DNA from 2 places in the Sulfurovum sp. NBC37-1 genome. Region 1 is predicted to be linked to the other one. Evidence: riboswitches for the same ligand, from Rfam matches in the RefSeq annotation. Region 1 holds a riboswitch; the other holds the start of a gene.
The links. Region 1 has a riboswitch for cyclic di-GMP ahead of SUN_RS06140 (hypothetical protein). Riboswitches for the same ligand answer to the same signal wherever they lie in the genome.

Region 1 (6,009 bases):
TTCACCCCTTCCCCTTCACTGAGCTCTCCGCCGCCCAGCACCATGGCATTGACGAATCGGCCCAATTCTTTGTATTGTCGTGAAAGGTCGAGCAGCAGGTTGGCTTTACGCAAAATGCGTTCACGTGCCACTTTCTTCTTCTCTTCGTCCACCTCTCCGGTTTTCAGGCGCCCTCTCTGTGTCGAGAGCATTTCAACGATCCCGCTGTAGAGTTTGGATGAAATGGCTGTCCGGAGAATCTTGGCAGGATTCTTCTCGGATTTGATCTCATTCATCAGTCTGTAGAAATCATTGAAGAACTTTACACCGTCCTGAATGATCTTCGGGTGCTTGAGTAAAGGATGGCCGTAAACACTGTGAGGAAGATCGAGATGTTTGAAACGCGTGGCTGAACCGATCTCATGGTCATCGTCAAAGAGCCCGAGCTGAACATTTTTGTTGGGGTTAAGCTTGGGAAGTTCCGAATTAACCGGGTAGAGAACCCCCTGCATGAAATTACCGTTCCCAAAATGAAGAAAACACTGAAAGAACTCTTTGGAAAGTGCGGAACCCACGCCTGATGCATATTCAAAAACATGTATGAACGCCATCATATCCTTGGGGTTGACCAGCAGGGAGAGCAGATCGAGAAGAAATTTGATCTCTTTGGCATCGAAAAAACTTGTTCCACCCTTTCGTTTACACGGTATTCCCACTTCACGAAGACTCGCTTCTATCCCGTCTGCAGAAGAGTTGTTGCGGAAGATCACGGCAATGTTGTCATTGGGAACATGGGTATGCTTGATGCTCTGTGCAATAGCCTGATACTGTTCAAAGAGGTCTTTGTACATCAGCAGTCTTGGCGGGTGGGTCTTTCCGTGACGCCCTACTTCAAGTTTTTTGGGGTAAATGCGTTCGTTGCGCTCTATGACCCTGTTGGCAAGAGAAAGAATGGGGGCAGTAGAGCGGTAATTCGTTTTGAGTGTAAAAACATTGGCATCGGGGTATCGCTTGGAAAAGGTAGCGATATTTTCTATATTCGCACCATTAAAGGCGTAAATACTCTGATCATAATCTCCGACGCAAAAAAGCGAACGTGGTTTGAGTGTATCGATGAGCGCTCCCTGAAGCGTGTTGGTGTCCTGGTATTCATCTACCAGTACCTCTTCAAAGTGTATGGTGTTCTCCTCAAGATGACTTTTGATACGCAGCAGCAGGTCATTGAACGAAGCAAAACCGTAATCGATCTTCTCCTTCTCAAACTCCTGCACAATGTCCATATAGGCATCCATAATCACTTCATGATCTGGGTACTTTTCCAAAAACCACTCATCGAATCCCTCAAGGGAGGCATTTTGGTACAGAGAATACATCTCGTAAAGGTAGGTGGCCGAAAAAGGCGCCAGAGGCAGGTTCATTCGCTCAAAATTTCGTTTTTCGTAAATACTCCTGAAAAGTGTTTTGAGTTCTGAAGGCTGTTTGAGCGCAAGGTTGGGGTGCAGTTCTTTGAGCCATCGGTAGGAGACGGCATGAAACGTACCTGACTCGATACGCGATACGACTTTTTTTGGGAAATACCTCTCCAGACGGGCGATCATCTCTCCTGCAGCTTTGTTGGTAAAGGTCAGCAGAAGGATCTTCGAAGGGTCCGTGCCTTCATTTAGAAGATGGGCGATACGCCCGACGATGGTTGAAGTTTTCCCTGTCCCGGCGCTGGCGATGATGAGATTTTGTCCCAGAGATGCGGTGGCAGCGCTGAGCTGTTCAGCGTTGAGTGTGCTGAGTGGCAATTATATGTGACCGAGAATGTAGTAAGTATTTTTGTTGTCGACTTTTTTCAGGTTCAGTTTGTACTTATCCGCCCAGTGGTTGACGATCTTGTTGAAGGCACTGAGGTTGTCTGCCGAACTATCCTCGTTACATTTGATCTTAAGGTAGTTCTCCGAATTGGACATAGCAATATACCCTTTTTCCACGGCAAGTGCATCGTTAAATGATGGGAGATGCGGAGAAAATTTTTCAAAACCGTCCGTATTTGCGATGATATCTTTGATCTGATTAAGTGTCTGCGGGGTCTGCGAATAGCCGAGTTGAATCAAAAGTGCTTCAGGTGTTAGTTCGAGATGCATGTTTTTCCTAATATATATAGATAGTGTGTCAAGAATCAGATTGTAGCAAAAAAGAGGTTAGGAAAGAGAAGAAAAAAGACCGAAATTTAAAACAGTGTCTCTTTTGGTGTCTCTACTCTGGCAATAAGGTCTTTGTAGTGTTCGACGTTCTGAAAAGCTTTTTCATAACGCCATCGTAGTACGAATTCAATGATCTCATTCTTGAGTGTAGGATCAAGTGTTTCCGCTTTTCCAAAATATCCGAGTGAAACGTTTTTGGCTTTTTTCTTTCCATTCTTGTCTGGTTCGTAGGTAATAGCGATGATTTGGATATATTTTCCTTCTCGTACTTCTCCAAAATCTTCTTCTTTGAGACCGATACCGGATAGATTCATTGCTTTATAGATAAAGATATCATCAAAATTCGGAGATTTCTCAAAGATCTTCAGCTTTTCATAAAGAGCCTTGACTCTCGCGATATTTTCTTCTCTGACACCCTCAAAGCTGATATTTTCAACCGGTTTTTCATTCTTTTTGGCAGGTGTGGGAACGGGTGATACTTTGGGTTCTCTTTTCTCCTCTGTACTGACATCAGCAGCTGCTTCTTTCTGTGACAACTCCTCTTCCAAACGACTGGTAAGTGCTTTAAGTTTGTCTAAACTATTTGACATCACGGTTCCCTTTTCTTTAAATAATCAAAGTCTGGCAACCCGGCTATCTTCATGAGACCCGTGGCTTTCCGTCCCTGTTTCGCAACAGGTTTGGCATATATTAGATAATATAGTACTGCACATTTTATAATATTAACTTTAAATCATAGTGAATAATATCAAAATTTTTCTATTTTTTAATGTGAAAAGCTGAAAATAATAATATTATTTAATATTCTATTTGTTCTTCTACTCTTAACCAATCTTTTGATAGAATCCCTATACATTAAAAAGAGGTGGAGAACAGTGCAGTATCTGGAGATAAAAGGCGGGAAAAAACTGAGTGGCAGCGTGACAATAAGCGGTGCGAAAAATGCGGCGCTCCCTGTGATCGCTGCAACGATCCTGAGTGACAAAGATGTAACCCTCACCAATTTGCCAAATGTGGTCGATATCCGTACACTGCTCAAACTGCTTACCATGCTTGGCGGCGTGGTGGAACATGAGGGAACGGTTGCAAAGATCAATAATGGATCCATCACCTCGACCAAAGCGGTCTATGAGATCGTCTCGCAGATGCGAGCCTCCATTCTGGTACTGGGTCCCCTGCTCACCCGTTTTGGTGAATGTGAAGTCTCCTTGCCCGGCGGGTGTGCCATCGGGCAGCGCCCTATTGACCTGCATCTCAAAGCACTGGAAGCCATGGGTGCAAAGATTACGATAGAAAGCGGTTATGTCCATGCTGTCGCTCCCAACGGACTGCACGGTGCAAAGATCATTTTTGACAAGATCACGGTAGGCGGTACGGAAAACATCATTATGGCAGCCGCACTTGCCAAAGGAACGACCATCATCATCAATGCGGCCAAAGAACCTGAGATCGTACAACTATGTGAAATGATTGCTGATGCCGGTGTAAAGATAGAAGGTATCGGTACCAATGAACTCACTATAGAAGGCACGGACGGTATACCGCTTGCATTTAAAACCGTAGAGATCATCCCCGACCGTATCGAAGCGGGGACCTACCTTTGTGCCGGTGCGATCACAAAATCGGAGATTACATTAAACAAGGTCAATGCGGAGCATATACGCGCTTCTATTGACAAACTTGAAAGTATGGGGTTCACCTTTGATATAGCTAAGGACAGCATTACCATTCATCCTACAGATATTATCAACCCTGTCAATCTCATCACGATAGAGTATCCGGGATTTCCTACCGATATGCAGGCACAGTTCATGGCTGTTGCTGCTATGGCTGATGGGGAAAGCCTGATTGAGGAGCGTCTTTTTGAGAACCGATTCATGCATGTAAGCGAATTGAACCGTCTGGGTGCCGATATCTGGCTCAAGGGGAGTGTTGCTGCGGTAAAAGGAGTAAAAGAACTTCATGGTGCAGATGTCATGGCGACCGATCTGCGGGCCAGTTCTGCTTTGGTCCTTGCCGGGCTTGTAGCCGAGGGAACGACCAATGTCCGTCGTATCTACCACCTTGACCGAGGTTATGACAACCTGGAAGGCAAACTGGCTGCGCTGGGTGCGGATATCGTCAGAAAAGAAGAAGAGAAGTAAGTCGTATGCCAAAAGAGATAGAGCGAAAATTCCTTGTTGACAGCACAAAACTTCCCAAACTTCCTACCGCTCATCACATTAAACAGGGCTATATCCCTACAGCCGGTACTGCCACAGTCCGTATCCGTATCAGTGATGACCGGGCATTTCTTACCCTAAAAGGCAAAGCCAAAGGCTTGACCCGCTCAGAGTTCGAGTACGGCATACCTGTTGAAGAGGCAGAAATGATGCTTACCGAGCTCTGTACTTCCTCTCACATCAAAAAAAAACGTTATCTTATTCCCTATGGTGACCATACCTGGGAACTGGATATCTTCGAAGGGGACAATGAAGGACTGATCGTTGCTGAAATAGAGCTGCAGGCTGAGCACGAAACCTTCCAAAAGCCTCCATGGGTCACAGAGGAAGTCTCCTACGATCCACACTACAGAAACGCCTACCTTATCGATCACCCCTACTCCATGTGGGCTGATAGCTAGCGCTAACGCATCAGATACTGGGTCATTTCTTGCTTGGGGATGGGTCTTGAATAATGGTAGCCCTGTATGATGTAACAGCCGTTCTCCAACAAGTAACGTACCTGATCCCTGTGCTCCACACCTTCTGCTATGATCTCCAGATGCAGGCTCTCCGCCAGTGCGATCACAGCATTTGTAATGGCACAATCCTCGGTATTGTACGGTAAGTCAAAAATAAAAGTTTTGTCTATCTTCAGCTTGTCTACGGGTAGACGCTTCAGATAGGCCAAAGAGGAATAACCGGTACCAAAATCATCTATAGATATCTTGATCCCCATTTGGTTGAGCATATAGAGTTTTTTAATGGAGTGCTTTGGGTTGAGCATTACCTGGGTCTCCGTTATTTCGAACGTCAGCCATTTGACCTTGAAACCGGTTTTCAGTATTGTATTCTGCAGTGTGTAGAAGAAGTTTTCTTTCATTAGCTGTGAAATAGGAAGGTTCAAAGAGAGTATGCCCGGGTTAAGACCTATATGATACCACTCGACCATATCGCTCATGGCCTGATGCATGACATAGTAGTCCATCTCCCTTATAAGACCCGTCTCTTCTGCCAAAGGTATGAATGCATCAGGCAATATAAGCCCTTTTTCGGGATGTTCCCATCGTACAAGCGCTTCTAGCCCGACTACACTCCTGTTACGCGCATTGATCTGTGGCTGATAATAGACACGCAGCTGGTTCTTTGCTATTGCTTTGCGTAACTCCTTCTCCATCGTGGCTTTTTCCATAGCCAGGTTGGTCATTTCGGATGAGTAGAACTGGTAATTGTTCCTGCCCACTTCCTTGGCCTTGTACATGGCACTGTCGGCATATTTGAGCAGGTCGTTCTTGTAGACCGCATCCCTGGGGTAAAGACTGATACCGATACTGGCGGTCACATGTAGTGTTTGCCCCTCTACTACGACCTCCTCTTTGAGTGAACCCATCATCTTCCCAGCTATCTTTGCTGCAGATTCAGGTGTATTGAGCTCATGTACCAATACGGTAAACTCATCCCCTCCCAGACGCGAAAGCGTATCTTCTTCCCTGATACACTTGGAAAACCTGTGTGAAACGATTTTCAGTACTTCATCTCCCAAATGGTGCCCGAGTGTGTCGTTGATAAGTTTGAAGTTATCCAGATCAATGAAGAATACCCCGAACTTTTCATTATGTCTATGCGCATAGGTGATCGTC
Region 2 (6,009 bases), 940 kb from region 1:
ACAGGGATCTTTTGATGGTTTACAGGGTACTCTGCCAGCACGGCATCCACATACGCACCCTCATCGCAGGCAAGCAGTCCGAAATCCATCGAATAACTGTCGATCTGCCCGGAGCCTTTCTTCAGCGCCAGCAGGGAAACGACCGAAGCGGAATCAAGTCCTCCGCTCAGTTCAAAGGCAGTCTCTTCCGGCGAAGAGGTTGACCTCTCGACTGCCTGTTCAAACAGTGCTTCTAATCTTTGTGCCGCCACCTTTTCATCGATGCCGTAGTCTATCTCGATTTTTTCGGGAAACCAGTAGCGTTCTATCTGCTTTTCCCCGTTCTCGATGGTCATACTGTGCCCGGAAGGCAAACGGTAAATCCCTTCATACATCGTCTCATGATAGTCTACTGCAAAACATTGCATCATGGTTTGCATGGAACGGAGATTCGGTTTTTTGGAAACGGAAGGGAGGGAGAGAAGTTCTCCTATATCCGAGGCGAAACGGTACCCCTCCGGGGTTTTCGTATAGTACAGCGGCGCTATCCCGAGTGGGTCGCGCGCGCAGAATGTCTGTTTGCTTTCAGTGTCGTAAAAGGCGAAAGCGAATGCTCCTTTTAATTTGGCCGGTAATCTTTTGCCATAGCGATAGTAGCTTTCTTTAATAGTCCTTTCCTGATCGGAATGGCTTTTTTCACCATTCCCATTCACTAAATAAGCAATAAAAATACTATTCAACTATATCACATTATCTTACTGTTTTTTTTACGAATTACCAGCCACCTGGATCTGACGGAACATTGGCACTTTGCCCACCACTATCAGTACCGCCTATTGTGGATCCTTTTGTTGCCATTCTCACATTCGCTATTATTTCTATTTTCGGAGAAGAATACGGTTTCTTTTGTCTCTCTGTTTCTCCTGAGAAATCCGAATGGTTTTTTTCTATCATTTTATATTTTCCTGTTTTTTCATAATAAGACTGTTACCGTAGAACCTACTCCGGCAACACAACCGGCTTAAAGTCTTTTTTCCTAACATCACCCCTGACCCATCTGAAGGTCCTGGTATGGTTGCCGTCCATTGAGAGGTTGGCGTATTCGAGTTCATCCACACTGTAGGTCTGGTGGTTGTCCACATCGACTAGGATAAATCTCTTCTTCATCTTTTTGTCTGTTCCGATCTCTATGTATCTTACGTTTCCGTTCTCTTTGATATAGTTCACTTTTATGGCATCATCAAGCTTGATGTGGATCTCTGCGTTTGAGAGATCGACTGTTTTCTGGTTTTTGACCTGGAAGGTCCAGACGGCTCTTTTGTCTGCTCTTGCCTTTTTGTATTTTCGGTAGTCACTCCAGTAGTCACCGGCATCACCCTCTTCCCAGTCGTAATGGGGGAAGACCACCTGAAGTACTGCAGGACCGTATGCAGCGACATCATGTCTGTCTTTTTTGGCTTTACTTTGTTTAAGCTCGCCGAAGACACCTGCACTGTTATGTTCATAGACGCTACCGTCCTCTGCGGTGGCGGATACTCTCGTACGCATGTACCATCCTGCTTTTTTGGCTTTTTGTGTTTTTTGTACGCTTTTACCACTTCCTGCCTGGAGCATGGTACCGCCTATCATCAGCAGCATTGCGAGGACAAGAAGTATCTTTGTTTTTTTGTTTTGCATTGTTTGCTCCTTTACTTGTTCATCAGCGGGTAAGCGAAATGGTTGACATAATTATCGGTCTGGTTCTTCTCTATCTTGATGAAGAATCCTTCCATTGGTTGAATGGAACCATCAAAGCCCGGGGTTGCAGGGTCTACTGCCATGTAACCGCTCACAGGGCCTGTTTTATTACTGTCATGTTTATAGACGATCTTGTTGATATAGTTGTCATTGGCTGTATTGCCCATCTCATTGTAAGACGTTCCACCCGCATTGTGCTTGAAATAGAGATCAGAGAGCTGAAATGCGTACGGGAAGGGGTTGCCTGCCATATATTTCTTGTAATCGACCGTATTAGGGTCACTGACTTCATTTTTGGGCAGCAGGTATTCGTGTACTTCTGTAAAGTCGGGATTAGTGATACCTACTGATGAAGAAGTAACCGTTGAAGCGGGACTCAGGTTCGAAAGTGTTTTATCGATCGTGATGTTTTTTTCATTTCCTGCCCCTCCGAGGTCTGCAATGATCCAGTAGCCTTTTCCTGGCACTACCGTGTCTGTGGCAGCAAGCTGTGCTTTGGTAGTATTTTTATGGCCGCTGTTGATCTCATACTGGTCTGTTCCGCTCTGCTTGAACACGACCCAGTCGGTACCGTAGGCACCCAAGTCGCCGCCAAGAAGGTCTTCGATATGGTTCGAACCCGTGGCGCAACAGAAGCTGACGATCTTCCATTGGAAGTGTGTGAGTGTGGTTCGGTTTTTCCCGCAGAGGAATTCGCGGTAGGCGGCTTCGTGGTTGCCCGTGACTTCGTCCTGAATATTTCCGCCATCGTCTGGGTCAGGATCTGTTATGTAACCATTTACGTGATTATAATCATCATCGTTATAGTACCATGTTGGCATACCGTTATCTCGTACAGTCGGGTTGGGCGTACAAACAGGCTGATTTCTACCTTCTTCGCAGTCGGTGTAGCCGTCGTTGTCGCTGTCGCTGTCGAGGAAGTCGGCAGTATTGTCTCCATCTTTATCCGGTGGGATCAGGCCGTTACTGCCCACGACGCCTGCAGTATTATGATCATATTGATCTGCCAAGCCGTCACCATCGTCATCTGTCCAAGTAGAATCAGGTGCATCGTAGCCTGAAGTTGGCTGCGCTTCTACATTGTCCGGAATACCGTCGTTATCACTGTCGAGGTCGAGATAGTCATCGATTCCATCACCGTCACTGTCTACAGCATACTGGTTGGCATCAGGACAACTTGCACCATCATTATTACCGGTTGGAACCGAACGATAGAGAAATGTTGCGGTCGGAGTAGCAGTATCATAATCGACAATCTCATAAATGTATCCATTATTATTGGCTGCAAACAATTTACTGTTGTCTGCTATAAATGTTGCACCCCATCCTTTACTCAAATCAGCCCCATCCGGCGTTGTAACAGTTAGCTTAACATTGGTACTGGTATTGTTGCTAAGATTTATTTTATATAGTCTTGTATTATCTGCACTTCCTGATGTCTGACTAGTTGATCGTAACCCGTATGCCATAACTGTACCGCTTGAATCATCTATGGCAAAGTCAGCAGCATTTTCCGATCCAGAAGTAAATGTTATCTCACTCAGTATGTCACCACTTTTTATCCACTTGTATAACTTAGTTGTACTTTTGCGTGCATAAAGTGCTCCATTATAAAAATCTGCCGCATAGCTGTCGATTTTGCTGTTATTGATCGTATTGGCTTTTTTAATCTTGCCACTGTAACGATCTATCTCTATCACATCATTTTTTACAAGTGAAGTACCATAATCATCGGTCGTAGCTGCACGCACCGATGCGTAGAGTTTACCGCTTTGATCATCAAAGCCCATCGCATTGATACTTGCTTTCTGCCCTCCTATAGGTAAATAAACCTCATTTTCAGGATCAAACACATTTAATACACCATCGATCATATGGAAGAAACCATAAGCACAGTTACCAGCACCCTGTATCTCCACGGCATCCAAGATTCCGTCATTGTCATCGTCGATGTCCCAAAAATCCGCTACGCCATCACCGTCGGTATCTTTCGCATGAAAATCTATATTGTCCAAAAGGACATGCTGCTCTGTCGGATTATTCCGCGGTACATTAGTTCCTGAAGTATATGTAACATTGAGTTCAGTGATATACTCATTGCTAAACTGCATCGTGACATATCCATCTGGATCATCATCATCAAGAGGCCCTGACTGGTCACTTTCATAGTCTCCTGCACTGTTTTCATCAATATGCGAACCTTTTGCCACATTGTCAGGCTCATATACATTCCCATCATCATCTGCCGCTTTGATAATAACGCGATCCTCAAATTTAGCACCCAAAAACTGGTCCGCATAATCAATATCTCGAATTCGCAGTTTGGTAATCTGTATAGGCTGGGAAAAATACAATGTCGTCGTTACGCTTTCCGTTTTGGTGTTAAAATTCACATCAAGATCCAGCGATGTATCGACACTGTCAGTTATATCATTAGGCTCATTATTTTCGAACCTACCCGTGTTTCCGGTAATATCAACATCCACATCGATGTGACTACCATCCACATTGGTATAATTTTTTGAAAGATCGCCGGCATCCCATCCTCCCTGGCTACTCCAATCCAGTGTCGCGGCAAATACCGAGCTTCCAGCCAGTGTCATTCCCATAACTAATAATCGTTTCAGTATTGTTTTGTATGTATTTTTCATTAATTGCCTCTTCTCTGCAAGCAAATTATACTTAATACAGCGTATAAATTTTTTCTATTTAGGCAACCTGGCGATCTTCTCGTCTGCTGCCAGGCGACAGCATCAAAGACCCATAGCTTTCCGAACCTGCTTCGCAACAGGGGTGGCGTTTTCTTTCATTCTTTAAATTCCTACTATTTTATCTAATTTAGGTTGAATTTAATATAAAATGTAGGTTTGGCCGTGCCAAACCTACAACTTTTACAAAGGAGGTTCACCAAATTTGTTGTCCGGGTCTTTTGGCTTGGGTTCTATCCACTCCACATCCGCACCGCCTATAAGCTGGCTTCGTTTGACCGAAGGGGTTTCATCTTCCGCTTCCTCCTCATCATTTGCATCAGACATCTTCGGATTCTCAGCAGAAACACTCTTTTCTTTAGTCTCAGATACAACATCCTCTACAGGCTCTGACCTTTCATCTGCTTTTGCAGTATTTACCTTGGCGGCAGATACTTTTCGTTCTTGTTTTACCGTTTTATGCGTTACAGCATGTTTTTCACTCTCTGCGCCACTGTACTTAAAGTAACCGATCACAGCCAACACAAGGAGAATCACTCCATAGATCAGCATTCTTTCTTTTGGCATACTATACTTCCTTTCCAGTTCAATTTACTTATGTCACCTTCTAACATTGCCATCCAAGTTGGACTTTAATCTTTGGTGGGACAAGACCTACTCCGGCAACACAACCGGCTTAAAGTCTTTTTTCCTAACATCACCCCTGACCCATCTGAAGGTCCTGGTATGGTTGCCGTCCATTGAGAGGTTGGCGTATTCGAGTTCATCCACACTGTAGGTCTGGTGGTTGTCCACATCGACTAGGATAAATCTCTTCTTCATCTTTTTGTCTGTTCCGATCTCTATGTATCTTACGTTTCCGTTCTCTTTGATATAGTTCACTTTTATGGCATCATCAAGCTTGATGTGGATCTCTGCGTTTGAGAGATCGACTGTTTTCTGGTTTTTGACCTGGAAGGTCCAGACGGCTCTTTTGTCTGCTCTTGCCTTTTTGTATTTTCGGTAGTCACTCCAGTAGTCACCGGCATCACCCTCTTCCCAGTCGTAATGGGGGAAGACCACCTGAAGTACTGCAGGACCGTATGCAGCGACATCATGTCTGTCTTTTTTGGCTTTACTTTGTTTAAGCTCGCCGAAGACACCTGCACTGTTATGTTCATAGACGCTACCGTCCTCTGCGGTGGCGGATACTCTCGTACGCATGTACCATCCTGCTTTTTTGGCTTTTTGTGTTTTTTGTACGCTTTTACCACTTCCTGCCTGGAGCATGGTACCGCCTATCATCAGCAGCATTGCGAGGACAAGAAGTATCTTTGTTTTTTTGTTTTGCATTGTTTGCTCCTTTACTTGTTCATCAGCGGGTAAGCGAAATGGTTGACATAATTATCGGTCTGGTTCTTCTCTATCTTGATGAAGAATCCTTCCATTGGTTGAATGGAACCATCAAAGCCCGGGGTTGCAGGGTCTACTGCCATGTAACCGCTCACAGGGCCTGTTTTATTACTGTCATGTTTATAGACGATCTTGTTGATATAGTTGTCATTGGCTGTATTGCCCATCTCATTGTAAGACATTCCACCCGCAT

Region 2: linked by a shared signal. The riboswitch ahead of SUN_RS13815 (hypothetical protein) and the one ahead of SUN_RS06140 (hypothetical protein) in region 1 are both predicted to bind cyclic di-GMP.

What each region holds. Positions count from the first base shown of each region.
Region 1 is NC_009663.1:1,217,551-1,223,559, forward strand. It holds gene SUN_RS06130 (ATP-dependent helicase) at 1-1,769, opposite strand, end outside; gene SUN_RS06135 (hypothetical protein) at 1,770-2,108, opposite strand; gene SUN_RS06140 (hypothetical protein) at 2,195-2,758, opposite strand; cyclic di-GMP riboswitch class I at 2,789-2,863, opposite strand; gene murA (UDP-N-acetylglucosamine 1-carboxyvinyltransferase) at 3,044-4,312, shown strand; gene SUN_RS06150 (CYTH domain-containing protein) at 4,318-4,791, shown strand; gene SUN_RS13025 (bifunctional diguanylate cyclase/phosphodiesterase) at 4,794-6,009, opposite strand, start outside.
Region 2 is NC_009663.1:2,160,162-2,166,170, forward strand. It holds gene SUN_RS10795 (asparagine synthetase B family protein) at 1-719, opposite strand, end outside; gene SUN_RS10800 (hypothetical protein) at 754-933, opposite strand; gene SUN_RS10805 (hypothetical protein) at 979-1,656, opposite strand; gene SUN_RS13815 (hypothetical protein) at 1,668-4,367, opposite strand; cyclic di-GMP riboswitch class I at 4,426-4,524, opposite strand; gene SUN_RS10815 (hypothetical protein) at 4,608-4,991, opposite strand; gene SUN_RS10820 (hypothetical protein) at 5,079-5,756, opposite strand; gene SUN_RS10825 (proprotein convertase P-domain-containing protein) at 5,768-6,009, opposite strand, start outside.